DNA from 3 places in the Arthrobacter sp. AL05 genome. Region 1 is predicted to be linked to each of the others. Evidence: riboswitches for the same ligand, from Rfam matches in the RefSeq annotation. Region 1 holds a riboswitch; each other region holds the start of a gene.

Region 1 (6,170 bases):
GGCGAATACCGGAGGTCTGGCCGGCTTTGCCGGCGTTACGGACGGAGATGTGGACGTATCCGGATGCAACTGACATGGATTGCTTACCTCAATGTGAATGGCCGTCATCGCGGCTCGAATGCTACTTTTCCCCGCAATGAATACTGGGGAGGGGCGCCCGACACTGGGCTGGGGCGAATGCCTAGAAACCTTTGGGGTGTAAAGGTTAGGCGTGCATTCGACAACAGCGCTTCCCTGCGTCAGCGGGTGCGCTGATCCAGGAAACTGCGGCTGCAGGTGCTGTTGAGTTCTTGTTCACAATTGAAGTGTGCAACGTAACAATGAAAACTTGCAAGTAACAAAGGCTCCTGGATTCCACATTCTGAGACGAATATCCACAATGTGGCGCGGATCACGCTTCGGCCAAGAGGGCGAGTCGAGCAACAGATTTTACGATCAGCAAGCAAATGCCGCCTTTTGCGAATCCTATTCGGCAAATCGAGACAACGAGCATGCATAATTCTTTGCTGGCGAGTTGAGTGACTACTGGGCCGCCACTCCACGCGGGGCTGCCGTCCCACCTGGTGGTCATCCTGCTGCCGGGAAGCGCCCGGACCCGGGATCACGCAGCTTGGCGACCGCCCAGCGGCTTATCTTGGCGACCGCATCAGCAGGACGCTGCCGTGGGCAGTCTCCTCTCCAGCTCGCTAGGGTGGGATTCACAGGTGCCGCACAGGATCACCAAAGGCGTAGCTAACCGGCAGATCGGAGAGTTGTCCCATGGCCACCTCGCACTCCACGACCAACAACCTCCCGCAGCTGAGCCATCCGGACGGCTCCCCCATCCGCGCCCTGGTAGTGGACGATGAACCGAGCCTCTCCGAGCTGATGAGCATGGGCCTGCGAATGGCGGGCTGGTCGGTGGCTGTCGCCGCCGACGGACCGGAGGCCATGAAGCTCGCCCGGGAATTCCGGCCCGACGTCCTGGTGCTCGACGTGATGCTGCCCGGGTTCGACGGCGTCGAGCTCCTCGGCAGGATCCGGGCCTTCGCGCCGGAGGTACCGGCCTTGTTCCTGACGGCAAAGGACGACGTCCAGGACCGCATCACCGGGCTGGCTGCCGGCGGCGACGACTACGTGACTAAGCCGTTCAGCATGGAGGAAGTGTTGCTCCGCCTGCACCGGCTGGTCCAGCGGTCCGGGGTGGCAGCAATGGATACGGCCGAACTCGTCGTCGGGGACCTTGTCCTGAACATCGACACACGGGAAGTGCGGCGCGCAGGTGACGAGCTCCACCTCACGGCCACCCAGTTCGAGCTGCTGCGCTACCTCATGGAGAACCCGAAACGGGTCGTCAGCAAAGCCCAAATCCTGGACCGTGTCTGGGACTACGACTTTGGCGGGCAGGCCAACATCGTGGAGCTCTACATCTCCTACCTCCGCAAAAAGGTCGACGCCGTCCACCCGCCGATGATCCACACGGTCCGCGGCGCCGGCTATGTCCTGAAGCCGGCGGACTGAATCGTGCCTGTCCGTTCCGGCAGGGCCGGCCCCGCCGGACCCGTGTGGCACACCCCTTCCAGCTGGCACCTGCGCACCCGGCTTGTTCTGGTTGCCATGGCCCTTCTGGTGGCGATCTGCGGTGCTGTCGGCCTAGTCAGTTACGCCTCGATGGATTCCTTCCTGACCAGGCAGCTCGACACACAACTCGCGCAAGCCGCGGACCGTGCCCGCGAGTTTGGCCGCACCGGCGGCCGCGCCGACCCCCTTGAGGCCCGGGGCCAGGGAATCGGGACCCTTAACGCCAGGATCGTGGCCGGCTCGGTACGCGGCGCCGGTTTCCTCGCCGAAGACGCCACCCGAAAGTCCCTGACCAGGGAGGACAACGCAGCTCTCCTGTCGCTCCCTGCGAGCAGCGAGCCGGTCAACCGGTCTCTTTCCGCCGGGGCCTACCGGCTGGTAGCCTTCACGGCCCCGGACGGCGGCGTGATCGTGACCGGGCTGCCGCTCACCGAGAAATTGAACACGCTGGCCTCTTTGGTTTGGACTATGGTGCTTGTCTCTGCGGGCGGCCTTGTTGTCATTGGCCTCGCCGGCACGGCGTTGATTCGCCGCACCATGAAGCCGCTCGATCAGCTCTCCGAGGTGGCCACGAAAGTGTCCCGCCTCCCCCTCGACGCCGGAGAAGTCGGACTTGCCATGCGGGTGCCCGCATCCGCAGCACATCCCGGCACCGAGGTGGGCAGTGTTGGCCACGCCCTGAACCTGATGCTGGACAATGTATCCAACGCACTCGAAGCCCGGCAGAAGAGCGAAATGAAGGTCCGCCAGTTTGTCGCAGACGCCTCGCACGAGCTGCGCACACCCCTGACGGCGATCCGCGGGTACACCGAACTGATGCGGATGACCGAACACTTCACCCCAGACGGCGAGAAGTCCCTGGCCCGGGTGCAGAGCCAGTCCGAGCGGATGACCACCCTGGTGGAGGATCTGCTCCTGCTAGCCCGGCTGGACGAGGGCCGGCCGCTCCGCCTCAGCGACGTGGACCTCACCCAGCTGGCCATCGAGACGGTGAGCGACGAAAAAGTGATGGCACCGGACCGGGTATGGCACTTGGAGCTCCCGGCGGAGCCGGTGGTGGTCCGCGGCGACACGACCCAGCTCCACCAGGTTCTGGCCAACCTGCTCTCCAACGCACGCAAGCACACTGGAACCGGCACCACCGTGGTGACAGCTGTGCAGCGGGCTCCCGACGGCACCGCCGTGATGACCGTAACGGACAACGGCCCCGGGATCGCCCCGGAGTTCGTGGACCGGGTCTTTTCGAGGTTTACGCGCGCGGATGCGTCGCGCAGGAATCCTGCAACCGGTACAACGCCGGTATCCGGCCGGCCGCGCCCGCTCGTGCCGCTGCGCGCACACCGGCTGCCGTCCGCACCGGGTGCGGACTCACCCCTCGCCGCCGCGGCTGCCGGCCCGGCCCGAACTGCCGCGTCGTCTGAGGGCACCAGCGGGCTGGGATTGTCAATTGTGCAGTCGATTGTCGAAGCCCATGGCGGCACTGTCAGCGTAACGTCGGTGCCGGGCCGGACCGAGTTCACCGTTCGGCTGCCGGACGCTCCGGCCGAGGACCGGACACCCCGCCGCTCCAGCTAATCCGCGAAGCAATCCGCCGCGCCGAACCCGCCGCTCCTGTTATCGAAATGTGACATTGGCGTTCCGGTCCTGTACCGTCTTTAGCGTGCGGTCATCACTCGGACCGCATATCCGGATGCACGCCAAACTCTGCCGCCTCCCGGATTCCGCTGGATTAGGCAGAGGCGGGGGACCCAGAGTTCCCGGGCATTTCTGCACATTGCGCCCTTGGGGTGAAGCCGTCACGTGAGATTCCGTGCGGCCGGGTGACCTCATCCGAACCCGACAGCTAACTCCGCAGGCGTTGAGAGGCGACCATGACTGAATTCACGGTACAAACACGCCCTGAGGGCGATGTAAAGAGGCGCTCCAAGCCGTCGCGACACCGCGCCGAGCCCGCCAAACCGGCGTCGGCCCTGTCCCGGTTCACCACCGGCCTGGGCTCCACCGGCCGCCGGGCGGCAGTTGTCGCAGCGGCGTGTGCAGTGCTCGTGGGAGCCGGCGCCGCCGGCCAAGCGTCGGAGACAGCCACCCGCAACGCCAGCAGCGCCAGCAGCGCCACAAAATCGGCAGTCAGTGCGGATCCGCTGCAGCACCTCGACTTTGAACGCGTCCTGGTGGCGAACCAGACCGTTAGCCCGCCGGCCGATACCCCGGCCCCGGTCGCCGAGGTTAAGCCTGCCGAGTTACCGGCCCCCGCCGCCGCACCGGCGCCGGAGCCCGCGCCGGTTCCTGTTGCCGTTGACGATCCCGCCGGAGCGCAGGCTTATGCGGCCAGCCAACTGGGTGCCCACGGCTGGGACGCCGGCCAGATGCAGTGCCTGGTCAAACTCTGGACCAAGGAGTCTGACTGGAAGACTACTGCCACCAACCCGAGCAGCGGCGCCTACGGCGTGGTTCAGTCCCTCCCGGCCGAGAAGATGGCCAGCGCAGGCGCCGACTACCTCACGAATTACCGGACGCAGATCAACTGGGGACTGAACTACGTCCAGGAACGCTACGGCTCACCGTGCGGGGCGCTGAACTTCCACTACGCGAACAACTGGTACTGAGCTGCGGCGGAGGCACCGGCCCTTCGAAACGGGGCCACGGTTTCACAGCCGGAAAGAGATGATGCTGCGGCCGGCGTCGTCGACCCCGACCTCGCACAAGACGGCTGAGTAATCGGCGATGCGCAGCACGCCGTCGGGCAGTTCGCCGGGGTTCGGGCCTACCGCCACCGTCCGCATCCCGGCAGCCAGGCCGGCGGCGATGCCGGCCGGCGCGTCCTCGAAAACCACAGCGTCCGCCGGGTCCACTCCGAGCAGTTCGGCCGCGCGCAGGTAGCCTTCCGGGTGTGGCTTACCGCGGCCGACGAGATCTGCTGTCACGGCGGTGGCGGGCAAGGCAAGACCGGCGGCGGCCATCCGAATGTCTGCCAGCAGCCGGTCCGCCGATGTCACCAGGGCGACGGCGTCCGCCGGCAGCAGGCGCAGCAACCCGGCAGCGCCCGGCAATGCCACGATGCCGGCAGTCCTGGCGCGTTCCATGGCACCCAGTTCCGCGGTGAGGGCCGCGACGTCGGCTCCCGCCGGCGCGAAGCGCCGCACCGTGTCCGCTGCCTGAACGCCATGGGAGGTGCGCAGGATCTCGGCAAGGTCCAGACCATAGCGGGCAGCAAACTCCCCCCAGACCTGTTCCACCGCTGCGGTGGAATCAACGAGAGTCCCGTCCATGTCAAAAAGCACCGCCCGGACGGTGAAGGCGGTCGGAAGCGCGGTGCCGGTAACTGAAGTCATCGTCCCATCTTGCCGCGTACCAACCGGATGTTCCGGATCCCTTGGCTGTCCGGAGCCGGTTGACCGTGCCGTGAGCTGTTGCACCGCCCACTTGTTGCCGTCGGGATCGGCAAAGTAGAGGAAATGTCCCCAGTCCTGGACATCGACGCCGCTGCCGTCCACGCCGTTGTCCTTGAGCTGCTTGTGGGCGGCCTGAATGTCGCTGACCACGAGTTGCAGGGTCGGTGCCGTACCCGGCGGTGCATCGCTGGGGCCCTCACCGAACGCGATCGAGCAGCCCGAGCCCGGCATCGGATACGGGAACTAAAATGAGTTCGAGTTTCCAGTCCATGGGCTCAGGCCAGTCCCGTGTTGAGTTTCCCGGCAGGCCGGGCCCCCACTGGTGGGAAGGTCCGCCGCGCCGGTGTTGCTGCCGGGCGCTGGCTCAGCCGGCCACACCGTAGAGACGGTCGCCGGCGTCGCCCAGACCCGGGACGATATAGGACTTCTCGTTGAGCTTCTCGTCGATCGAAGCAAGCACGATCGTGACGTTGGCGTCAGCCAGCTCTTCTTCCAGCTTCGCCAGGCCTTCCGGCGCGGCCAGCAGGCAGATGCAGGTGACATCGGAGGCGCCGCGCTTGAAGAGGAACTTGATGGCCTCGCGCAACGTCCCGCCGGTGGCAAGCATGGGGTCCAGGACGAAGATCTGCCGGTCCGTGAGGTCCTCGGGGAGGCGCTCGGCGTACGTGATGATGTCCAGGGTTTCTTCGTCGCGGGCCATGCCCAGGAAACCGACCTCAGCGGTGGGGACCAGCTTGGTCATGCCCTCGAGCATGCCGAGGCCGGCTCGCAGGATGGGGACAACCAACGGAGTCGGTTTGGTGAAGGCGGTGCCAACTGTGGTGCTGACCGGCGTCTCGATGGTCACCGGTTGGGTGCGGACATCGCGGGTGGCCTCATACGCCAGGAGCGTGACGAGCTCCTCGGTGAGCTGGCGGAAGACCGGGGACGGGGTGTTTTTGTCCCGCAGAACGGTGAGTTTATGGGCGACCAGCGGGTGGTCCACAACGAAAGTGCGCATGGGTCAAAACTATCACCCGGCGGATGGGGTCCTGCCCGTGGGACCGGGGGCGCCGGCGTCGCGCTCCTCACCCGCAGTGCTGCCGCCGGTGGCGTCGGCGTTAAGGTGGACCTCGTTGTCAAACGTCGGGGCTGGACCGGCCTGTTCGCGGTGCCGCAGGACGTGGAAGAGCCGGTGGGCCAGGATCACTATCCCGACCCATGCCAGGCCCAGAATCC
Region 2 (6,170 bases), on a different contig from region 1:
CTGTCGCCAATCTTCGTTTCGCCGGTACAGATCCCCCCGAGCATTTCCACCACGCCTGCCAGCTGGGGACCGAAGGTGTCGCGCACTTTCCCCGGCTCCGGAATCCCGGCTGCCAGCACCTCGGATCCGGTAAATACCAGCCGGACCACGGCTTTGCCCTGCACCGGGAGGCTGTCGTGGCCAGCCAGGGCGGCAAGGGCCAGGTGCGCAGGGTTGAGCAGGGTACCGCCCTTAATCAGCAGCGCGCCAGCGGCGGCTTCCTCCCCTGCTTTCCGGATGTGCTCGCCGTTTCGCGGCTCGCCGGGCTTCGCAGCTCCACCGAGCTTTAGGACCGGGAGCCCATCCTCGTCGGCAACAATGGTGCCGCTTTCGCTGCGCAGCACAGCCTTCGCCCCGGCCGGGATCAGCCCGCCGGTAACAATCGGGCTTGCTTGGTGCGGAGCCAGCCGCTGGCCTGGTTCGGCAAGGATCCACGGTCCGCTTCCATTGACGGACCAGCCATCCATGGCTGAGGACGCGTAATGCGGCATGTCCACGAGCGCTTCCACATCAGCGGCCAGGGTCCGCCCCAGAGCGGCACGGAGGGCCACGGGAGCGGCGGGGACGGGAGTTGCACAGGTGAAAGCGAGCTCCCGGGCTTCCTGCCAGGTGTGGGCCAAGTGCCGATGCGGCCCGGCTTGCGCCGCATCGGGCCTGACTGCTGGGCGTTCCGCGGCCTCACCGGCGTCCACCCCGGCCAGGGGGCCGCTGAGCCCGGGCTCGGGCACTTCCCCCGCGCCAACTGCACTGCCCCGCAGGGGTGCAGTGGTCATGCGTCGGATGCTTCGTTGGCTGCGTAGTCCTTGGCGAGTTTGCGGGCCACGCCCATCGCAGCCTGCATCGAGACGGCATCCGTGGCCTGGCCGGAACCGGAAGCCAGGCCCGCGGCAAAGCCGGCGATGAAGGTCGTTAGGGGGGCCGCAGGGCGCACCACTGAGTGCGCCGCGACCCCTGCCAGGGACAGAACCTCGTTGATGTCAATCCCGACGTCGTCCAGTTCCAGGGCCTGGAGCAGGGCGCGGCACCACTCTTCCAGAGTTTCATCCTGGCTTTTCACCGTTTGCCTCCAAGTTTGAATTCAGCCGGGGAGCCCGGGCCGGATGCCGGGTTGTCGGCTGTCGCGGGTATGGCCCCGGCCGGTCCGCTTACCCCTAACGCGGCGGCATCGCCCCATGTGTCCACATCGTCGGTAGACCCTTGGGGGACGTTGACTTCCCGCACCTCCAGCCTAGCAAGAAGGGCGAACACGGACGCGTTTTCGAGCGCGCCGCGCTGCGAAGCTTCCGCGGCGCAACGTAAAAGCACGGTTGTGCCATATAAGCCGACAAGTGGCTGCCGCCGACCCTCTGCTGAGACGGCCATCAGGCCGTCACCAGGCGGTGCTTCCGCCGCCGCGTCCAGCAGTGCCTGGACGGCGGCACCTGCCCCGGGCATGTCAACGGCCAGGACAAGGGTGTACGGGGTCCGGGGCCGGGCGCCGCGGCTGCGTTCCAGCGCAGCAAGGCCTTCGGCGACGGCGGCGGCCGGGCCGGCAAAGGGCGGGTCCTCGCGGCAGCGCACCACACCTCGGGGCAGCGGTCCCGGGTCGGGCCCGACGACGGCTACAGCCACCGCGCCCCGCGCAGAACGCAGGGCACCCGCCAGGAGGGTGGCGCCGTCGTGGATCAGTCCGGACTTGGGGACACCTCCGAGCCGGGACGATCGGCCCCCGGCGAGAATAACAGCATCGAATTCCACCGGCTCAGCCTAGCGCCCTCCAGGCCCGCCACCGAAGCCCCCGGCCGGGTCCGAGCCAACGCCGGCCGGATTCAGGCAGCGGATTCCGGCAGCAGGAAAGGGTCCCAGGCCGGTGTTGGTTTCTCCAGCTCTTTGATTTGCCAGATGGTGCCCCTCGGTGGTGCCGGGCTGAACCCGAGCTTCCAACCCATCTCCGCCGGGGTGTGGTCCCCTTTGGCGTTGTTGCACCGCAGGCAGGCAGCAACCAGGTTCTCCCAGGAATCCGCGCCACCCCTTGATTTGGGCTGGACATGGTCGATGGTGTGCGCGGCTTTGCCGCAATAGGCGCACCGGTGTCCGTCCCGGCGGAGCACACCGCGGCGGCTCACCGCCGCAGTGGTGTTGTACCGGGGCCTGATATAGCGGTGCAGCAGTATCACTGACGGCCGGCCCAGCACATCCTGCGGCCCAACCACAGGTTCGCCGCCTTCCGCCACTACGCTGGCTTTCCCGGTCAGCACAAGGACAAGCGCCCGGCGGAAGGTCACCACCGCCAGCGGCTCATATCCAGCATTAAGAACGAGAGTGCGCATCCGCATACCTCTTCACGGCCGCACCCGCCAGGGGCACGAGGGCCGGCTGCCCTGTGCATGGTCGGGCTATGGATCGACAAAACAAGAGTAAACACGGACATGGCAATTCGCCGAATCTTTTTTGCTCTCCCCTGCCCGTGTCGGCCGAAGTTCACGGATCGGCAACACAAAGGACCCCCGCCGTTTGGCGGGGGTCCTTAGGTGTTGCTAAAGCTGCTGTCTTAGCCGCCGACGCGGATGAAGACCGGGCCGGAGCCGACGTTGACCGTCTGCAGGGAGGTGGTTCCACCGTTCCAGCCGCCGTGAACGGCCATGCCGTTGCCGACGTAGACGGCGATGTGGGCCATGCCGGCGCCACCGTTCTGGTAGTAGGCAAGATCGCCCGGCTGTGCCTCGGCGGCGCTCACCGTGCGGCCGAGGGACAGGTAACCTGCCGGCCAGCCGTGGTAATTGATGCCTGCGGCAGCGAGCGCGTTCGTGGCCAGTGCGGTGCAGTCCTGGCTAACACCGAGCTGGGCATAAGCGGCAGCGGCAATCGTTGCGCCCATGCCGCTGGCGACGGCCGGCGCCTTGGAAACGGCTGCTACCGCGGTGCCGGTGGCGGCAGTTGCGGCGGCAGCTACCTGGGTACCGGCCGCTTTGGCAGCAGGCGCTTCCTGGACCTTCACAACGGGCTTCGGGGCCTCAACAACCGGAGCCGGGGTGGTGGTGACGGCCGGCTTCTCGAAGGAGATCGCGATAGTGGAAGCAGCCGAGATGGCAGCCGGGGTGCTCGACTGGACGTCGAGTGTGGAAGCGGAGGCGGATTCGCGCTGAACGTTGGCCTCAGCAGCATTGGCTGCGATACCGCTGGTCAGGACGAGGCCGGAAGCAGCAGCGATAACTGCGGCCTGGCGACCCATGCCGCCGGCGTTGCCGCCGACAGCCTTGGCAATGACGGCCAGCGAGTTGGTCCTGGTGACCTCGGCGCGATGCCGTGCGTTTGCACGAGTAGTCATTAAGTTCTCTCTTTCGTGTTCCTGGTCCGCGCTTTTAGGCGCGGGCTGAGGACGCTCCGGCATCTTGGGGGTACGCCGGATCGCCCCGAAAATGGGTTACTTAGCGAAGGGTGTACTGCGAAGACGCGCCAAAAGCGGCAACCGTGTGGCCTGCGGTCCGGGCACCGGCAAGGCCGGCGCGTTCATTGGATTCCAGCGGGCTCGAAAGAGCAGCGCAAGCGCGGTGAAGCGCGGAATTTTGGCGTGTATGCACGAAAGTAGCCTCTCCCAATGCCTGCGAGGTGAGCTGTCGGATTCGGATGGGAGTCACCCGGCCGCGCTGCTTCCTGGGAAGCTTTGCGACTTAACCCCAAGGCCTTCTTGCGAAGACCAAAATTGGTTCCCCCGCCCCTGCCAGACGATGTCATGCGAACGGACCTTGAGCGGTGGCAGAGCTAGGCAATCCACTCAAGAGCGCCAACTTCGAAAAAGTTGGCGTGGTTCAAACTTTACAGCAGTTGGACCCTAATGTCACATTCGGATCACGGCGTGTCCTCAGAATGCGAGAGTGTCCCCTCTATTTTCAGAGCCAACCGGTCGGGTCGACGACTTCGCCGTTGACCATAACCTCGAAGTGGAGGTGGCAGCCGGTGGAGGCGCCGGTGGTGCCGCTAAGAGCCACAACATCCCCGCGGGAGACCTGCTGCCCCACCTTCACGCTGGCGGAGGACAGATGGTTGTAGGTGGTCTCCAGGCCGTTGCCGTGGTCGATCACCACGCGGTTACCACCGCCGTAGGGGTGCCAGCCGGTGAATGTCACGGTGCCGCTCGCGGCAGCGTGGACTACGGTGCCGCACTGCGCCGAGTAGTCCTGCCCGCGGTGGAACTCGCCCGAGCCTCCGGTGATGGGGCTGACGCGGTAGCCAAACGGCGACGCCGTGACCATCTGGTCCAGCGGCGCCCCAAGGCTGCCTGCGGAGGCCGCCCGGGTGATCGAGCCAGCGGACTGTGCACTGAGCAACTGCTTGAGCTTTCCGTCCGGATCGCCCTTGGTGGTTACTGCCGTGCGGCTGAAGTCGATCTTGGCCGCTGCTGCTGTCACATCGGGCTGCACGGCTGCCGGGCTGGCTGCCGCGCCGGAGCCGGCGTCTGTGGCCAGAACAGGGCCAGTTGCGGGAACTGTGACGGTGAGGGCCAAGCCCGCAGCGGCCAGTGCAAGACCCGCCTTTTGGCCTACACCGCTGGCGGCGGCAAAATCTGTTACCTGGCGGAAGGGGCTGCGGCGGTCCCTGCGCGCGTCACGGTGCGCGTCACGCGGACGCTCTGCCGTCATGGCAGCGGCGGGACGCGGCTCCGAGGCAGGGCCGGTCGCACGGCGGCGGCCCTTGGCGGTCTGGGTGGTCAACAACGGTTCCTCTCTGGAGAGCCTGCGGAGTTAGCTGTCGGATTCGGGTCAGAGAGATCAACGACCCGGTCCGCCGTGGCAAGCAATCACGCGCAGGGGCATCCGATGGATTCCGTGTTTGTGGGTACTTGCCGCTGACGGTCTTCACCCCAAGGCCGCTAAACAGCCAAAAGTGGTTCCCCCGCCCCTGCCAGGAGATGATTCTGCGACTGTTCCGCTGGCAGGGCTCGGCTTCGGATCAGATAACGCTTTGATATCGGTACTAGTCTCCAACTATAGGCGATTAAGCCGTCCAGTGATAAATCCGTTATCAGCTTGTGGACAACTCGCGGACGGCCCCGGGTTGTCGCGGCAACCTCAGGAAGCGATGGTTACAAAGACGTGGGCAGCGACCTCAGGCGGTAATTCAAGGGCACCTTCGATGTCAGGAACGCGCACTGAAATGTACTCCCCCACGCGCTCCAGGGATACCAGGGCGCCGGGGCGGATGCCGCCCTCATCGAGCTGGACCAACAGCTCCGGCTCTACCTGGATGGGCTCGGCCAGCCGGTTGACCCTGACACTGGAATCAGGCCCATAGCCGGCCATGGCTTCGAGCAGATTCACGACGCCGTCAGGGTTGGGGTCGGCGGGCAGGCCGCCCAGTTCCGCCAGACCCGGGATCGGATTGCCATAGGGCGAGACGGTGGGATGGTTGAGAAGTTCGAAGATCCGCCGCTCCACCCGTTCGCTCATCACATGCTCCCAGCGGCACGCCTCCTCATGGACATAGGCCCAGTCGAGTCCGATGACGTCGGCCAGCAGCCGCTCGGCAAGCCGGTGCTTGCGCATGACTTCGATGGCGCGCTTGCGGCCAACGCCGGTCAGTTCAAGGTGGCGGTCTCCGGATACAACCACAAGCCCGTCGCGTTCCATCCGGCCTACGGTCTGGGAAACAGTGGGGCCGGAGTGGCGCAGCCGTTCGGCGATGCGGGCGCGAAGGGCGACGATGTTCTCTTCTTCAAGTTCCAGAATGGTCCGAAGATACATCTCGGTTGTATCGATCAGATCCGTCATTCAGCTCAGCTCCTCGAGCGCCGTCCTTGCGTGATTTCCACCGTACCGTGCGCTGCCGGCGACCTGGCGGGTTCCGCCGTACGTTCGCAGGCCAGCTTAGCCTAATTTGAGTTACTCCGGATAATCTCAATGACCGGACTGTGACGGTCCCTTTTGCCTCCCCCGCGGGACAGTCAGGCAGAATGAAACAACAGGCTCCGCCGCAGCCACCCTGCCGGGCCGTCACCCGAGCCACCCGTAGTACCAGCCGAAAATTGGAGCCACTGTGAGCGACACCAGCATCACGATTCCCGCAAACCTCCTTCCAAAGGACGGCCGGTTCGGCGCCGGGCCGTCCAAGGTCCGCCCGGAACAGATGGCAGCACTCGCCGCGGCGACAAAGCT
Region 3 (6,170 bases), on a different contig from region 1:
CTGCACACCTCGGGGACCTGCAGATCGACTGGGCCGTGACGTCCGCCTTCGCCGGCGCGGCCATGGTCACGTCCCTCCTTGCCGGCAGGCTCGGGACCAGGATCCCGGACAAAGTCCTGAAGCGAAGTTTCGGCGTCCTGGTTCTGCTGGTCGCAAGCTACGTGACGGTGCAGGCGCTGCTCTCCTGAATACGTTCGCACGGCGGCGGTGTGCTGAAGGCGGTGTGCTGAAGGCGTGTGCTGAAGGCGGGACGCAGGATCGAAGATCAGGCCGGACTTAGGATCGATTCGGCCCTATCCGGGGGAGTGTTCTCCGTGCAAGCATGGGGCGGAGCGACGCTACTCGATGAGGGGACTCGATGAAATCCAACGAACTGTTGCTGGACGCCTTCGGCCGGCTCCGTGAAACCGTGGCAGACACCCTTGACGGGAGTGACGGTACGGCCCTCCTCCGTCGGCCAGCGGGCACCGGAAACTCGATGGCTTGGCTGATCTGGCATCTCAGCCGGGTGGAGGACGCGCAACTCGCCGCTGCGGCAGGACTGGAACAGGTCTGGATTGCGGAGGGGTTTGCGGATCGTTTTGATCTGCCCCTGGCTGCCAAAGACACCGGATACCGCCATACTTCGGACCAGGTCGACGCGGTGAAAGCCTCCCCGGAGCTCCTGGCGGAATACTATGACGCGGTTCACCGGCAGACCGTGCAGTTCCTGGAATCCCTCGGCGACAAGGACTTCGACCGCATTGTCGATACCCGCTGGGACCCGCCCGTCACCCTTGGGGCGCGGCTGGTCAGCACCCTTGCCGATTGCCTCCAGCACGTGGGCCAGGCAGCCTTTGCGAAGGGGCTGAAACCCGCCGTCGAGGTCTAGGCCACTGGCACCGGCTTTCGCTCCCGCCACGACCGACTCGCCCACCTCGCCCACTGAATCTAGAGAATGGAAAAGACATGACCAGTACAGGCCCGTTTGTCATTGTGGTTGGTTTTGACGGCTCAGAGAATTCGGACAGTGCACTGAAGTGGGCCGTGGATGAGGCAAAGCGCCGCAATGGCCGGATTCGCCTCATCACCGCCTGGAGCAAGCCCCCGCTCGCCTGGTACCCCGCACTGTTGGAAACGGCCGCCGGCGAAGTTGTGGCAGAGGACTCCCCCCGACGCGCAGCCGAGACGTTGCAGGCTGCTGCCCTGGAGACTGCTGAAAGCCAGGGCGTGGCAGCCAGTGGAGAGGTCGTTCACGGCGATTCGGCGGCGTCTGCATTGCTCGACGCCGCCAAGGCTGCCGACCTCGTTGTCGTGGGGGCGCGTGGTCACGGCGGATTCCCCGGGCTGCACCTGGGATCGGTGGCAACACAGATCATCAATCACGCGCCCTGCCCTGTGCTCGTTGTCCGGCCCAAGGAGTCTTGAGCAGCGGGGCCCGTTGGCTCGCCCCTTGCGGTCCGGATCATCAACAGCCCAGGGTCTGCGGGAGAATATCCCCATGAGCTATGCGTGTGATGCTATTGACGCGGCCCTCCAGCGCGAGTCCTCGTGGAGCCGAGCCGAGGACGCTGAGGCCAGGCACGGCAGCAATCACCGGTACTACGGTGCATCGGTCGGAGCCGTCCGCGGAACCGTCCGTGACACCCTCCGCCGCCATCCAGAACTGACCCATGATGACATCACCGCCCTGGGCTCCGAGCTGTGGGACGTGCCGGTCTTTGAACGCCGCCTCGCCGCCGTTGTGCTGCTGCAGTCAAAAGTGGGCGTGCTGACCAATACGGACCTGACCCGGATCGAGGGATTTGTGCGGAGTGCGCGGCTGGGCGCCTTGGTTGATCCGCTGGCCATCGACGTCGTTGGTCCCCTGATCGCCGGGCTCGACGTCGTCGGCAGGGTGCGCGCCGACAGCGTCCTGGACCGTTGGATTCGGGATCCCGACGGCTGGCTGCGCCGCGCGGCCCTGCTGTCCCCGCTGCGCGCACTCCGCACCGGCGCAGGGGACTGGCCCCGGTTCGTGCGTCACGCCCGATCGGCGCTGGCGTGCCCACCCCGAGCGGAGTCGGGGCAGGACGGCGAGAGTGCGGTCACCGACGTCGCGGTGGCCCTGATGCTCGCCGAGATGGAACGGCACCGGCCGGAGCTGGAGTTCTGACCCGGACGTCCCGGCCGGCAAGCTACCCTGTGTGGCCCGGTCGGCGCTCCACAACGGCGTAGGCCTTTTCGTCGAAGAACTCCCAATCCGTGATCACCATGTAGCCGAGGGTATCCACGCGGTCATTCAGGACGCGAACATCGAAGCCGCCGTCGCGTGGCTCGGCGTCCCACGTCGAAACGTGGACTTCCCCGTTTTCCAGGACCAGCAGTTCGGTGTTGACACTGAAGTCCGCCAACGGCTGGTTACTGAGCTGGCAGATTGCCACAGCGGGCCGGGCGGCGTGGGGAGCGGTCATTTTCGGGCCTCTGCTTCGGGGGACGGTGTTGGCAACATCCTATGCCTGTGACCGCGTGCGGGAAGGGCCAGCGGGCCCCCGCAGCCCGGTCCGCCGTTACCGCAACGTGACATGTTGTGATCATTCCGTTATCTTTGTTAGGTGCCTGTTGTCTCCGAGACGGGCTCTCCCCAGCCGATTGCCTAACTCTGCCGCGGCGCGGGGATAACTCGCAGCAACGTCCGGCAGAGACGGGGAAACCACTTTTGGCCCGCTGTTCTCCAGGGGTCTTGGGGTGAAGCCGCACGGCCCGACATGATCGGGTCCGCGTGCGGCCGGGTGTCTCCCATCCGAATCCGACAGCTCACCCCGCAGGCATTGGGAGAGGCTCAACTAATGACTTTCAGCAACACTCACGCGCCCAACCGCGACGATCTTCGCAGTACCCGCCGCACCATCGGCCGTCAGGCCGCAGTCTTCGCCGCCGCTTCCGGAATGGTTTTCAGCGGCGCGATGGCCGCCAATGCAGCGGACGTGCCTGCCCAGCGCGACTCCGCACCCGCGAGTTCCGTCGATGTCAAGGGCGTGGTCGCCGCCCCGGTTATGGCGGACTCCGCTGTGCAGATCACCTTCGAACGCCCCGTCGTTGAGACTGCCCCGGCGCCCGTGGTCGAGGCACCCCAGCCCGTCGCGGCCCCCGCAGCACCGGCCCGTGCGGCCGCCCCTGCCGCCCCTGCCGCCGCGAAGGCTACTGTCAACGTCCAGGCTGCACCTGCGCCGGCAGCGGCTCCTGTTGCTGCCCCGGCTGCCGGCGGGGTCAATGCCACCCTTCTGGCCGTGGCGTACGGCCAGGTCGGCATCACGCAGGACTGCACCGCGATGGTCGAGAAGGCCCTGAACGCTGCCGGCATCCCGGTTGGTGACATTGGTCCGATGGGCTTTATGAACTACGGGAAGGTAGTCGGCGACCCCCAGCCCGGAGACATCATTGTCCAGTCCGGCCACGTTGCCATCTACGCCGGCAACGGCCAGGCCATCAGCGGCGGCATGAACGGTGTCAACGCCACCATGGCCCACCCGCTGTCCTGGCTGACCGCCACGGGGCCCGTAACGTTCGTCCGCGCCGGCTAGCACAACCGCAGGCACTGTACTGAAGGCCGGTCGATCGGTTGCCTTGGGGGCAGCGGATCACCGGCCTTCGGTCTGCCCGGAGGCAGGCTCCGGGGAATACCGCAGCAACACCACCCCGCTGCCGAAGGTACGGCTCTCCAGCAGCCGGAGCGCCGTGATGTCATCGGCCGCCTGAAACAAAGGCTTGCCCCGGCCAAGCAGGACCGGGTGCACATAGATCCGGTACTCATCGATCAGCCCCAGCCGCCTGAAGGCCTCCGCGAGCTCTGCACCGCCCAGCGCAAGGTCGCCATCCGAGTGTTCCCTGAGCCGCCTCACGTCCCCGGGAACGACCTCGCGCACCACCTGCGTATTCCAGCCGGCCTTCGACAAGGTCCTGGAGTAGACGACCTTGGGCATGTCCCGCCAGATCCCGGCGAACTCGATCTCCGGGGCCGTGCTGGACGGGTCCTGGGCGGCCGTGGGCCAGTACTCGGCCATCATCTCGTACGTCACGCGGCCGTCTAGAAACGCTCCCATGCCGCGGAGCTCTTCGTTAAAATGTTGGTGCAGTTCTTCATCGACCCGATGCCAGCTCAGGTCCTGCCCCGGCCCCTCGATGAATCCGTCCAGGGATACCTGAAACATCAGAATGACTTTGTGCATTGCATCACTCCTTCGCTGCCCGGCACCCCGGGAGTTCGAGCGTACGCCGCAGTTCGGCTCTCCGGTAGGGTCAATTCCGGCCGAACCGTTAGAAGCTGGATGAACTGCCGGACCCGGAGAAGCTTCCGCCGCTTGCGCCGTAGCCGGTGGTGCCGCCGCCGCCGCGGGCGCTTCCGACGCTGCTGACACCGGTGTTGAAACCGGAGTTGAAAGTGGGAACGGAGAAGAAGTAGTAGGCCGGGTACACGGTGCCAAGGATGCTGGGCTCGTAGGTACGCCCGTACTTGGCTTTGCTGCCGGCCTGGGCGCTTTCCATTTCCTTGCGCATCAGGTTGGCTTCCTTTTCGTTTTTGGCGTAGCCGGCGATGACGGTATCCGCGTGGTCCCTGAGCAGCTCGGAGAGCTGGGTGCGTGCGTCCCGCAGCCGGTCCAGGGCCGTCTCAGGGCTGATGGTTCCGTCCGCGAGTTCCGCCGTCCACCTTTCGATATCGCGGTGGCTTGTGTCCCGGAACGAACGCAGGGCCGCTGCGGTCGCCGTGTTGCCCCCGGCGTTGCGCTTGCTGAGCATCTGTTCAATTGCCGCGAGGTCGGCGCGGAACGGAGCGAGCTGCCGGTCCCAGGCAGGCGCCCACACGGAGCCACGATTGAGCAGGGCATTGGTGTCGGCGATAACGTCGTCGAGGGCATCCAATTCGGCGGCGGCGTCGGCGTAGCTGCGGATCAGTTTCAGGTTCGGCCGGCGGCTGAGGTCCCTGGCGGACAAGGAATGGACCTGGTTGGAGAGACCGGTGGCCGTGCGGTACTTCGCCATAAAGGTCCGGTGCTTTTCCAGCACTGTACTGCCGTAGCGGGACGCTTCCGGGATGGTGCCGGCGTTCAGTTCGGTGACCTGGAGGTCCATGCTGACGCTGGCGTAGCTCGCGTCGCCGCGAGCCTGTTCCTTGCGGCTGCTGAGCCTGGTCCGCCACCGCACGATCAGCCAGGTCGCGGCGCCGGCCACGGCGGCAGCCGCGGCACCCCAGGCCGCGACGAGGAAGGCTGTGGACCGGTACCAGGGCTGGTTGATCAGTTCGGCGCCGCGCTGGATGCCGGCGATGGTGCCGGTTGTCCACTGGGCATCGCGAAAGAGCTCCTTGGTAGCGTTCTGGATGTCCTCGCGCTGATCCAGCGAGACCTTCCGGTCCTCGCCCATGTACGTGCCAACATGCCGGCCCACCGGGTCCAGGGCGAAGATATAGAGCCCGTTCGCCCATTTTTGCCCGTCCTCGCTGATCCATTCCGGATGTTCGGACCGGGCGAAGCGCAGGACTTCCTCGTTGAGGTTATCCGACGCCGCACCACTGTAGGTGTAGACGGCCACCTTGGTGGGCTGGTAGAAATCAATCTGCCGGATTGCAGGCAGGAGGGTTTTTTGGTCAAGTACGCCCGCCTTGTCCTCCACAACGATGTCGGAAGCGGTAACGGCCTGTGCCGCCGGACCGGTCCCCGCCAGTCCGATCAACACGAGAGCGAGGACAGCACGTATTTTCCGAACGATTCCCATTTCCCGAGCGTAGTGCCTGCTGTCGATGGCGTCGACGGGGTGGGTGGCCTGGCCGGTCTAGCCGCGCGCGCAGTTGACGCCCTTGGTGAATGGGGTGTGGGACTCTTTACCCTGGCGGAGACGGTCTTCCCGCCCATTCCCAGCGAGGTCATCCTTCCGCTGGCGGGGTTCCTCACGCGGCAGGGGAGCATAAACATGGCTCTCGTGCTGGGCACCAGTACCCTGGGTGCCTACCTTGGCTCCTTGCTGCTGTATTGGCTGGGGGCGCGGCTGGGGCTGGAGCGGTCCATTCGGTGGTTGTCGAGGGTCCCGCTGATGGACCGGGAAGACTGTGAAAAAGCCGCAGACTGGTTCAGCCGTCATGGAAAGTCCGCGGTTTTTTTCGGCAGGCTGCTGCCGGGCGTTCGAAGCCTGATCTCGTTGCCTGCCGGCGCCGGGCG

What was found. A riboswitch is a leader RNA that binds a small molecule or an ion and turns the genes downstream of it on or off. The one in region 1 is predicted to bind cyclic di-AMP.
Region 2: linked by a shared signal. The riboswitch ahead of QK287_RS15675 (NlpC/P60 family protein) and the one ahead of QK287_RS14415 (hypothetical protein) in region 1 are both predicted to bind cyclic di-AMP.
Region 3: linked by a shared signal. The riboswitch ahead of QK287_RS12075 (hypothetical protein) and the one ahead of QK287_RS14415 (hypothetical protein) in region 1 are both predicted to bind cyclic di-AMP.

What each region holds. Positions count from the first base shown of each region.
Region 1 covers NZ_JASBRC010000012.1:56,506-62,675, reverse strand. Annotated here, with positions in the region: gene QK287_RS14430 (winged helix-turn-helix domain-containing protein) at 1-76, opposite strand, end outside; gene QK287_RS14425 (response regulator transcription factor) at 760-1,500, shown strand; gene QK287_RS14420 (HAMP domain-containing sensor histidine kinase) at 1,504-3,135, shown strand; cyclic di-AMP (ydaO/yuaA leader) riboswitch at 3,246-3,432, shown strand; gene QK287_RS14415 (hypothetical protein) at 3,432-4,166, shown strand; gene QK287_RS14410 (HAD-IA family hydrolase) at 4,209-4,892, opposite strand; partial or broken gene QK287_RS18520 (VOC family protein) at 4,965-5,223, opposite strand; gene upp (uracil phosphoribosyltransferase) at 5,317-5,952, opposite strand; gene QK287_RS14400 (phosphatase PAP2 family protein) at 5,965-6,170, opposite strand, start outside.
Region 2 covers NZ_JASBRC010000014.1:78,953-85,122, reverse strand. Annotated here, with positions in the region: gene QK287_RS15695 (molybdopterin-binding protein) at 1-812, opposite strand, end outside; gene QK287_RS15690 (DUF6457 domain-containing protein) at 809-1,096, opposite strand; gene QK287_RS15685 (NTP transferase domain-containing protein) at 1,093-1,776, opposite strand; gene QK287_RS15680 (HNH endonuclease) at 1,848-2,348, opposite strand; gene QK287_RS15675 (NlpC/P60 family protein) at 2,570-3,346, opposite strand; cyclic di-AMP (ydaO/yuaA leader) riboswitch at 3,604-3,762, opposite strand; gene QK287_RS15670 (M23 family metallopeptidase) at 3,909-4,730, opposite strand; cyclic di-AMP (ydaO/yuaA leader) riboswitch at 4,735-4,973, opposite strand; gene QK287_RS15665 (metal-dependent transcriptional regulator) at 5,088-5,786, opposite strand; gene serC (phosphoserine transaminase) at 6,052-6,170, shown strand, end outside.
Region 3 covers NZ_JASBRC010000009.1:26,310-32,479, reverse strand. Annotated here, with positions in the region: gene QK287_RS12100 (sulfite exporter TauE/SafE family protein) at 1-188, shown strand, start outside; gene QK287_RS12095 (DinB family protein) at 359-871, shown strand; gene QK287_RS12090 (universal stress protein) at 949-1,407, shown strand; gene QK287_RS12085 (DNA alkylation repair protein) at 1,481-2,134, shown strand; gene QK287_RS12080 (hypothetical protein) at 2,157-2,432, opposite strand; cyclic di-AMP (ydaO/yuaA leader) riboswitch at 2,605-2,803, shown strand; gene QK287_RS12075 (hypothetical protein) at 2,808-3,542, shown strand; gene QK287_RS12070 (dihydrofolate reductase family protein) at 3,600-4,187, opposite strand; gene QK287_RS12065 (DUF5129 domain-containing protein) at 4,276-5,730, opposite strand; gene QK287_RS12060 (DedA family protein) at 5,743-6,170, shown strand, end outside.